One region of the Colwellia sp. BRX10-9 genome, then DNA from elsewhere that is predicted to be linked to it. Evidence: riboswitches for the same ligand, from Rfam matches in the RefSeq annotation. Region 1 holds a riboswitch; the other holds the start of a gene.
The links. A riboswitch is a leader RNA that binds a small molecule or an ion and turns the genes downstream of it on or off. The one in region 1 is predicted to bind cyclic di-GMP.
Positions count from the first base shown of each region.

Region 2: it holds a riboswitch for cyclic di-GMP, as region 1 does, so the genes downstream of both, H4J69_RS16560 (DUF3718 domain-containing protein) here and H4J69_RS13825 (GGDEF domain-containing protein) in region 1, are expected to answer to the same signal.

Region 1 is NZ_JACGVV010000024.1:41,455-46,839, forward strand. It holds gene H4J69_RS13825 (GGDEF domain-containing protein) at 225-1,226, opposite strand; cyclic di-GMP riboswitch class I at 1,457-1,539, opposite strand; gene H4J69_RS13830 (hypothetical protein) at 1,699-3,531, shown strand; gene H4J69_RS13835 (hypothetical protein) at 3,564-4,049, shown strand; gene H4J69_RS13840 (hypothetical protein) at 4,116-4,370, opposite strand; gene tesB (acyl-CoA thioesterase II) at 4,523-5,380, shown strand; gene H4J69_RS13850 (mechanosensitive ion channel family protein) at 5,377-5,385, opposite strand, start outside.
Region 2 is NZ_JACGVV010000035.1:16,629-22,013, reverse strand. It holds gene H4J69_RS16565 (3-oxoacid CoA-transferase subunit B) at 1-613, shown strand, start outside; cyclic di-GMP riboswitch class I at 862-961, shown strand; gene H4J69_RS16560 (DUF3718 domain-containing protein) at 1,025-1,384, shown strand; gene H4J69_RS16555 (patatin-like phospholipase family protein) at 1,583-2,737, shown strand; gene H4J69_RS16550 (monovalent cation:proton antiporter family protein) at 3,058-5,025, opposite strand; gene H4J69_RS16545 (GGDEF domain-containing protein) at 5,276-5,385, shown strand, end outside.

The sequences.
Region 1 (5,385 bases):
AATTTTACACTGCATTCAGTATATGAGAAAACAAGGAGGCTGTCGTCGACTATTTTTAGCTAAGCACTCGCAATGTAATCTTCTTTGATTTACCACCGAGTATATTAAGATTATTACCGATTATATTGAGTAAAGTTGGGCATACTATCACTGATATTATTTATTGAAGTGAAAATATCAGCGAGAGAAAAATGTCATCAAGCAAAAAGTATCTTGTTGAGCGATTAAGAACTTAATGTATTATTTTTTTTGTATAAATCGGGTAGTAACAGGCGTGATTTTTTTAAGATACTGCTGGCATTTTCAGCAATATTAAAGGTGTCTACACCAGTAGACAATGTCATTTGAGGTAATCTAATACCAGACTTACTACTAACAAAGCGCAGCTTTTCAACGCCATGTGTTATTTTACTGGCAATTTCTCGAGCACTTTCTTTGTCAATATCAGGTAACAGAATTAAAAATTCATCGCCACCTGAACGTATTGGTAGACCGCTGCCATCAACATAACTACTCACTTTACTGGCTATTTTTGATAAGAGAACATCACTAATTAAATGACCGAATTGCAGATTAACTTCTGAAATTTGATCAACACAGACGACAATTGCGGCAACTTGCCGACTTGGATCTTCTGTTAGCCATAAATCTAAATGCTTAGACATAGCTTTACGATTATAAAGACCGGTAAGTGGATCCATGTAAATTTCTTCACGTACTTCTTTTAATTCAACTTTTAACGCCTGGGTCTTTTTACGGGTAAAAGAAATATGTTCAGCAAATTTTTGTTGGTGTAGTTTAAAGGCTTTAGATGCCTGGCGAATGCTATTTACCGCAACGACTATTTTTTCTTTATCGGCAGATTGTAGATCAGAAATATTGCCGTCTAGCGTGGTAATCAGTTTATTAATACTCTGCGATGATTTTTGGCTGTTTTTTTCAACATGGGTGACAACGTCATCTAGGTCGTCAATGAGTTCATCTCTGAATTTACTTTGGCCTAAAATGAATTGGCGATAGTTTTCTTCAATGAAAAAATCATCAAGCTTTTTACCCGTGGCAAGTTTATTTTCAATGGCAGTATTAAGAAGAATGTTTTTTTTATTAATATATTCGTAGCTAACTGAATAATTAATTGGGCTGACAGGTAAAAACCACCGCTGTAATTGTTTTACGGCCATGTTCATTTTTAGTTCAGCTTGTTTTATGGAATCATGATATTTCATTGTTCCATCTCAATTTGCACACCCAATTAATAATATCAATAGACCATTTTCTAGTATAAACAAGTAAAGTACCACATATATTTTTTGTCTATAAAAAACATATATTTAGTTATATAGTATTTTAAATGAAGGTAATATATGACAGAAAATAATTAAAAATAAGGGAAGGACCGCAAAGTATACCGAAAGCAAACTGTTCAAAATAAAGACAAGCCCCCACTATATCTATACTTGGCAGTTCCGCTATCCTAGGTTTCCCCTTAGACCGGTAACTTTGCGTCTCTAGCTTTCACTAGATTTGCCCTTTTCGAGTTTTAGAAACTCTAAATTCATTATAAGCGTTGAACTATGCTTGTAAACCTTTATTATGAATAATTTGTTGAACCGTAACGAAAACCTATAAGTAATAGATAAATTTATAGGTTATGGCTGATCACTCTACTGATCATTAGATAAAGGATTTTAGTTAATAATGCCCTGTAAACTGTTGTTGATCCTTTGTTTTTTTATAGCTCCTTTATTTTGTTTTGCCAATGATGCTTTAAACGTTGAGCAAAACATTAAAGATGTTGAGCGCTATTTTTTACAAGACGCTGAAAACCTTCCCTACGAAGAGATCATTACACTTTCAAAAAAAATTTTGGGATCTCAAGAAAATTATACCGTCCAAATTCGTGGAAAAACCTTCATCCTTCTTGCTGATGTTGCCAATAATAAGGGTGAAAATAGCGAAGCATTTCATTTTGCGCAAGATGGAATTTCTCTGCAAGGACTTGAACCAGCCATAAAGTTTAATTTATTGCTGAAAGTTGCAGATGGCTATTATTTACAAGAGAAGTATGAACAAACTCAAAATATGGCAACCAATGTTATTTTAATGGCAGATTCTCCACAAGTGCTAAAATATCGTTTAATTGCTTTGAGTTATCGAGCTGTTACCTATGCGTTGCAAAATAAAAACGATTTATCGATGAATGATCTTAATCAAGTTAAGGTGCTGATTTCGGTAAATCCTCAGTATGAGGATCACCTTTGTCTTTTAGAAATTTTAGCAACGGCATATTATTATTTAGGCGATTATCAAACATCGCTAACCATGCAAAATAAGCTATTAACGTTAAAATTTGATTTAGACAAACTGGCTAATATTGACCAAACTTATTTACACTTAGGCCGTGCTTATTTTCAGTTAAATTTATTTGATGATGCTTACAATGCTTTTTGGGAAGCACAAAAACACGGCAAAAATAAAAATGCTCCAATTAGTGCTGCCTATGCTGAATTAGGATTGGCAGAGGTGTTATTAAAGCAGGGAGAATTTAGTGACTCACATAATTGGCTATTATCAGCCAGTGCTACATTTAATGAAAAGAGCTTAAATAAGCCTTATTTAACCTCGTTAATTCTATTAGCAGAGACCTCAAGTCTATTAAACAATAAAGCTGTATACCAACATTACCTTCAATTAGCTGAATTAACTGCTAAACACATAAAGCTATCAAAAAAGCAGGCTAAATTATTACTTTTATTAAGTCATATGTATCAGCAAAACGGTGATTATAAAAATGCGTTAATGGCCCATAAAAATTATCTTGAATTACTTCAACAGTTTCAGAAAAAGGCTGAACCCTCTTTAATTATTGACTCCAGTCAAATGTTAAGTGCAAATGATAAAAGTCGAAATTTAATCCTGAATCTCGCTGAACAGAGTAAGCTACAAACTCAATTCAGTGCAAAATTTATCGCGCAAAAAGAAGTTATATATTTATTGATTGTGATCGTTATTTTATTAGTCATTACGTTGGTTTTTTTTGGGTTAAGACAAAGAACGTTGCGCTTAAATCAAGTATACGATGAAGAGGAACAGCCATTATCTTATTTGGTAACGCCCTCCCAAACGAAAAGAAATTATCAACTGAATTATAAAATGGCGAGGAAATACGACTATCCCTTAGCGATTGGCTACTTATCAGTTGTTAACTGGCAAGAGCTTACCTTTCACTTTAATGATAAAATTATGCTCGAAGTTTCAAAAACATTAGCGACCTTACTTAATGAGTCAAAAGGTGAATTTGATGAAGCGGGTACGATTAACGATGGTGAATATTTACTGATAGGTCCTCACCAAACTCAAGCTGAAATAGCGATTAAGTTAAATAGTTTAGCTAATGCAATTAAACTGAGATTCTTCGCTAATTTAGGTGATTATTCACTTAAAATTGGCTACGCCTATGGCTCACCCACAGCACAAGATATTGACCCTTACATATTTTTATCGCGTTTAAGTGAAACCACTAAAGCGTAGTCAATATTACTTTTTATTTTAATAGGCTTAATATGATTTTTGTATTGTCCATTGCTGCTATTTTTGTAGCTTTGAGTATTTATTTTTATTTTCGAGCAGAAGGTCTGCAACGCGAATTATTTAGTGTGAAAAAAGAGCTCAGTAGTAGTCAGAAAGAAAATAAGTTTTATATAGACTCTATGGCAATAATTGCCAAGCGACACGAAGATTTTGTTAAAAATCGATTACAAATAATTAAAAATTGTCAGGCATTAGAACCTGAGACGATTGAAATTATTTCACCACTGGTTAATAACTATGCCTCGATTTTTATTGAGTGTTTAAAAGGAAAAGGTAAACTGCAGTCAATCACTAAAAAGTGTTATGGAAATTTTGACGACGGCGCTTTTAAAAGGTTCGCGGCGCATGTTGCTAAGCAAGATGCCAGCGTAAGACGTATGTGGTCAAGTAATAATTTGACGGGGTATATTTCTTTAATTGAAGCTTTATTACTGACTAAAACTAAAAAAGATGCCTAATAGGGGCATCTTTTCATGTATCTCTGAAAGTAGGCTAGGTATTTGCCTTTAATCAAGGATGAATAACTAAGGACGAATAATTATACTTGGTGTTGAGTCTACTTCACCTTCACCGTTAATGGTTGCTGTTTTACCATTGCATTGTAATATGGCTAAGCTGCCGTTATTGCTATTTCTAATAAAAGATAAGTCGTAACCAAACTGAGTCATGCTACTGGCGGCAAATTTTTGTGCAAGAGAAAGCCTGTCCCATAGCGACTGTTCCTCATTACTACCTTGCCTTCTTTCTAACAATACTTCTCTTTCTAATAGCGCTTCCATTGAGATCTCTTCGTATTTTTAGTCAATAATTTTCTTATTCCCTAGATACTACCTTGCAGCGTATGAATTTTCAACAATTTTAAAATGTCGCTAAAGATATAAATTATAAATATGCTATAGTCAAAATTTTATATCAGTGAGTGCTAAATATTATGAGTCAAGTGTTGGATGATTTATCTTCATTATTAGAATTAGAGGTAATCGAACAAGGAATTTATCGTGGTCAAAGCCAAGATTTAGGCTTTCGTGCGCTGTTTGGTGGTCAAGTAATGGGACAAGCTGTTTCTGCCGCTCAAGAAACAGTTGATTCAGCACGTAATGTTCACTCGCTTCATTCTTATTTTCTACGTCCAGGTGATGCCAGTAAGCCGGTTGTTTATGAAGTCGAAAATATCCGTGATGGTAAAAGTTTTAGCACCCGGCGTGTTAAAGCAATTCAAAACGGTAAAGATATATTCTATATGACGGCCTCTTTTCAACAATATGAAAAAGGCATTGAGCATCAAGATCTTATGCCCGATGTACCCGCACCTGAAGATTTAGCGTCTTACACAGATTTCATTTTCGACAACCAAGATAAAATACCTGAAGAAATTAGAGGTAAATTTTTAGCTGAAAAGCCCATCGAAATGCGTCCTGTTAAACCTTATAATTGGCTGCAACCCGAAAAGACAGCACCTAAGTCTCAGATGTGGATAAAAGCAAACGGCACCTTATCTGATGATTTACGTATTCATACCTATATGCTGGCTTATACTTCTGACTTCTTGTTTTTACCAACGGCTTTATTTCCACACGGCTTGAGTCATTGGCAACCCAATTTACAGATTGCCACTATTGACCATGCCATGTGGTTTCATCGCCCATTTCGTTTTGATGATTGGCTGCTTTACGTTATGGATAGTCCGTCAGCAAGTGGCGGTCGAGGCTTAGTTAAAGGGCAAATTTTTAATCGTCAAGGACAGCTTGTTGCCTCAACGATGCAAGAAGGCGTAGTTCGTCAACGTTAAAGTTG
Region 2 (5,385 bases), on a different contig from region 1:
ATTACAAGACGGTTATTACGTTAACTTAGGTATAGGTATTCCAACGTTAGTTGCTAACTATATTCCTGCGGGAATAGAAGTGATGCTTCAATCTGAAAATGGTTTACTTGGCATGGGACAGTTTCCCACCGAAGACGAAATTGATGCAGATTTAATTAATGCCGGTAAACAAACGGTCACGATGGCAAAAGGTGCCTCTATCTTTGATAGTGCCGAGTCATTCGCAATGATACGTGGCGGACATGTCGACTTAACAGTACTAGGTGCCTTTGAGGTCGATGTAAACGGTAACATTGCTTCATATATGATCCCAGGCAAGCTGATTAAAGGTATGGGCGGTGCTATGGATTTAGTTGCGGGTGCTGACAATATTATTGTTACTATGACTCACGCTTCTAAACATGGTGTTTCAAAACTTTTATCTAACTGCACTTTACCGTTAACAGGTAAGTGTTGTATTAAAAGAGTACTCACTGATTTAGCCTTTATCGAAATTAAAGATGGCAAGTTTCATTTATTAGAGCGAGCACCAGGGGTCAGTATTGAGGAAATAATAAAACTCACTGAAGGTGAATTAATTGTTCCTGAGCATGTCCCTGAAATGAAATTTTAATAACCTAGCGGCATATTAATCATACGATTAAATAAAAAAAGAGCTTTAGCTCTTTTTTTTTACTCTATATTTTAACATTACATTAAAGTTCACTTAATGGTTTTGATAGTCACCATTCGATTAAGCACATGTTCTATTTGAAAAAAAATTGATAAAAGTGTTTTTTTTATTAAATTTCTTTACGCATGTCACTAGCGTATTACACATTTTTCTTGCATTTATTGGCTCAATTCGCAATACTAAAAGGGACAAAGAAAAGGCAAAACACGTGAAATCGTGTTACGCAAAACCACCGGTCTAAGGGATTTATGTTTTATATATAAATTCTATGACAGCGGAGTCACCTCGTTATACAAGGTACATCCCGTGGTTTTTTCCTTTACTAACTAAATTAATTACAAGGTTACTAAAATGAAAAAATTATTACTAGCTTCTACCATCACTATTTTAACATTAACGTCTGTTGTATCGGCGCCGAAAGCACAAGCTGCTGACATCGCTCAAAGCGTTTGCCAGTATGTAGCTGCAGACGACAAGAAACGCATGCGTTCGTTCTTAAAAACGAATAGATTAAAAATTCGCACTATCTTTCATGGTATTGAGTGTAATGGACAGAATCTGTTGGCGTTTGCATCGTCTAATGGTTCAGTTAAAACAGGTTCTTTGATGATTTCAAAGTTACCAAAGAAAGTTGTTTCTGAAAACTTAGCTATTTTGCAAACCGGATCGCAACCATTGATAGACGCAGCTAACGAACGCGTTAGCAGCTAAACTTATTTTTTAGTAGATGTTATTTGTTCAATCAAGTGTACTGTTTTACTAGATAATAATTCTATGTCATTTTAAAAAGCCTGCTTCTGCAGGCTTTTTTTTGCCTTAGTCATTTCAATCTATTTTTTGACTCGTTAAGCTAGCACCAGGTTAAAAAACTGATTACACTTAAGTTATACGAAGAAGACTGCGATATACATGTTGAATAAAAGAAGTTATAAAGACAGTAAGAATGCTTTAGTACTTACTGGCGGTGGCGCTCGAGCGGCTTATCAAGTAGGTGTGCTTTCTGCCATATCAAAATTTGTCCCTAGAAATCATGGCATCCCCTTTCCCATTATATGTGGCACCTCTGCTGGTGCTATAAATACCACAGCGCTAGCCTGTTATTCTTCATGCTTTCATTTGGGGGTAAAAAAATTAGAATGGGTTTGGAAGAATATTAATACCAGTCGAATATACCATAGTGATGGTATTCGGGTTTTCTCACATTTGGCGAAAGGTATGCTGGCAAGTTTCCAAGCAGATTATGCCAATAAAAGTGCGCGTAGTTTACTAAACAACGCGCCACTTCGTGACTTACTGAATATGGTGGTCGACTTTAAACGTATCGACACCAATATTTTACGTGGCTATTTATCTGCAGTTTCTATTACTGCATCAAGTTACAGTAATGGCGATTCAATTAGTTTTTATCAATCTGATGAGTCTATTTCTCCTTGGTTTCGCGCTAAACGTCGTGGTGAGCCTTGCCAAATTAATAGTGAGCACTTAATGGCTTCTGCCGCTATTCCCCTTGTGTTTCCTTCAATCAAAATTCGCCAAGAGCATTATGGTGATGGGTCTATACATCAACTTTCACCGTTAAGCCCTGCGATACACTTAGGTGGAGAAAATTTGTTTATTGTTGGTGTTGATCAACCTAAAGCACCACTTCATAGTAAAGTGAATAATCCTCATCCTCCGACAACCTCTACTGTTGCCGGTCATTTACTTGATACTATTTTCTCAGATACATTACACAGCGATATTGAACGTCTAGAACGAATTAATGAAACAATAAAACTTATACCACCAGAACTTAGAAAAGAAAAAGATGGTTTAAAACCGATATCATCATTTCTCCTTAATCCCAGTCATGACTTTAATGCCATGGCCGTAGAGTATTTTTCAGACCTACCACTATCGATACGTTTATTATTACGCAGCGTAGGTATCTCTAATGACTCTGAATCAAGTATTGTTAGTTATTTATTATTTGAAAAAAATTATTGTCGGCAGTTAATTAAACTGGGATTTGAAGATGCTATGGAGCAAGAGACTGCGATTAGAAAATTTTTATCTCTTGAATAGCGATCCATTGCTAAAGTAATAAAGTAAACGCCTTGTTGAACAAGGCGTTTATTGGCTTAGTACACTGCGGACAACCAAGAAAAAATTCCCCCTCTCTTGGATGAAATGTCCTGCTCGTTATACTCATCTAGACCTAACAACACTGCGGACAACCAAGAAATAAGTTACCCCTCTCTTGGATAAAATGTCCTGCTCGTTATACTAATCTAGACCTAACAACACTGCGGACATCCAAGAAAAAGTTCCCCTCTCTTGGATGAAATGTCCTGCTCGTTATACTCATCTAGACCTAACAACACTGCGGACAGTCAAAGGAAAAGCTAAACCCCCTTTTGAACAAAGCGCTCTGCTCGTTCTACTCGTCGAGGCTTTCCGCGTACAATCAGGGTATCCTGAGCTTGAAGAATAGTGGCTTCATCGGGTTGCTCTGATTCAATATTGTTACGGCGAAGCGCAACCACCGTGACCCGTTTTGCCGATAAATTCAGTGACGCTATAGAATGCCCATTAGCATAAGAGTTTTCCGTTAATATAATCCCATTAGCGAATTCAATGCGATCCATAGCATCAGGGCTCATGTCAGTATGCTCACCCTGAAAAAACCCATGCAAATGGCTGTAGTGGTCTTTACGTTCTTTTTGTACACGGCGAATAATACGAGAGAAAGGCACTCCGGTTAAAGATAACACTTGAGAGACCAGCATTAAGCTGCCCTCTAAACTCTCTGGTACCACTTGATTAGCACCCGCTTCTTGCAATGCTTGTAGTTGATCGTCATTTCGAGTGCGGACAAGGATAGGAACATCGGGTGATAATGATCTAACTTTTTGAATAACCTCAAGTGATTGTTTGTCCTCACCAAAAGCAATAACAACAAGCTTAGCTTTCGACAAGTGAGCTGCTTGTAATAATTCAGTTTGTCTTGATGAGCCAAAAAGCACATTTTCTCCTGCTTCACGCGCTTTTGTTGCCCTAAGTGGGTCAATATCGATAGCAACAAACTTAATCGACTCTTGCTTTAAAAAGCGACTCACCGTTTGGCCAATTCGACCAAAACCACAAATAATGACATGGTCACTTAACTCTGTTTGCTCGGGAAGTTCAGCTAAATGATCGGTATCTATGGGCTTTTCGTTACTCAACATCAACGACCAACGACGAGCATTGTTAATCATATAAGGTGTTATCGCCATACTCAATACACCTGCGCCTAACAAGATAGAAGCAGTTTCAACCGGTAACAATTTAACCTGATTGGCTAAAGCGATAAGCACAAAACCAAATTCACCCATCTGTGCCAACATAATACCTGCAGCCCAAGCATCTTTAGCCGCTTCTCCTGCGCGTTTTGCTAAGAAGGCGATAATGAGTATCTTAACCACCATAAAGCTGACCATAACGCCGATAATAACCAATGGTGAGGAATAAACGATGCCGATGTCGAGTTTCATACCGACCGTTACAAAAAATAAACCTAGCAAGATATCACGATAAGGCCGAATATCGGCTTCAAGCTGATACTTGTACTGGCTTTCACCTAACATCATACCTGCGAGAAAAGCCCCTAAAGCCATAGATAAGCCAAACCATTGCGTCAATGATGATGCGACTAAGGTAACTAATAAGGTTGTTAAAACAAATAATTCATCGGTTCTAACTTGCGCCACTAAATTAAATAAACGTGGTAGCAACCATTTTCCGGCAAACATTAACAAGGTAACGACAAAGACGCCTTTAACTAGAGCAATCAGTAGCTCAACAACCATTGAACTATCAGACTCTTGGGCAAACATCGGGATGATAATTAATAAGGGAACAACGGCTACATCCTGAAAAAGTAAGATAGCAACAGAGAGCTGCCCAGACTTTCTTTTCATTGCGCCCGTTTCACTCAATTGCCGAATAACGATGGCTGTTGAAGAAAGCGCTATAATACCACCAATAATCAAAGCACTAGCAAATGTCTGACCAAACAACAAAGCAATGCCCATAAAAAAAGCTAGCGAAATACCTACTTGAAGACTACCAACCGCTAAGACCAGATGGCGCATGGCGATTAATTTAGGTAATGAAAATTCTAAGCCTAGGGTAAAAAGTAAAAAGACGATACCTAACTCAGCAAAGTGATCGTAATCCACTTGGTCTTGAACCAAAGATAAACCATGATCACCAACCAGCATACCTGCCACTAAGTAGGCTAAAATTGCCGGTAAGTGTAAACGGCGAAATAACCAAACAATAAGTACAGCACTTGATAGAATAGCTAAGAGTTCAAAATGACCTGTCACAAAAAATCCTTATTTTATCATTCGCATCGGTATTAAATTTATAAAAATAGAGTGAGCACTACTGAGTCTAAAGCAATTATCGGTAGTTTGACAGCGGCAACTCCTTGCCATTAATGAATTGTCAAAAATTCGTCAAAGATTTTATTAATATAAACTCATTTAATATCAATACTATAAAAATAACCACTTTAAAATAAATTTAGGTATAAAAATTGCTTAATCATATCTGATAAAATAATCAGGTGATGATATGCAGACATTAAATTTAGTAGATAATCAGGCTTTTCAATATAACGCTTTTAAAGTGTTTGATAGTCCTGACCATGAAAAATCTAATAGAAAATTAGCGTTAATGGAACA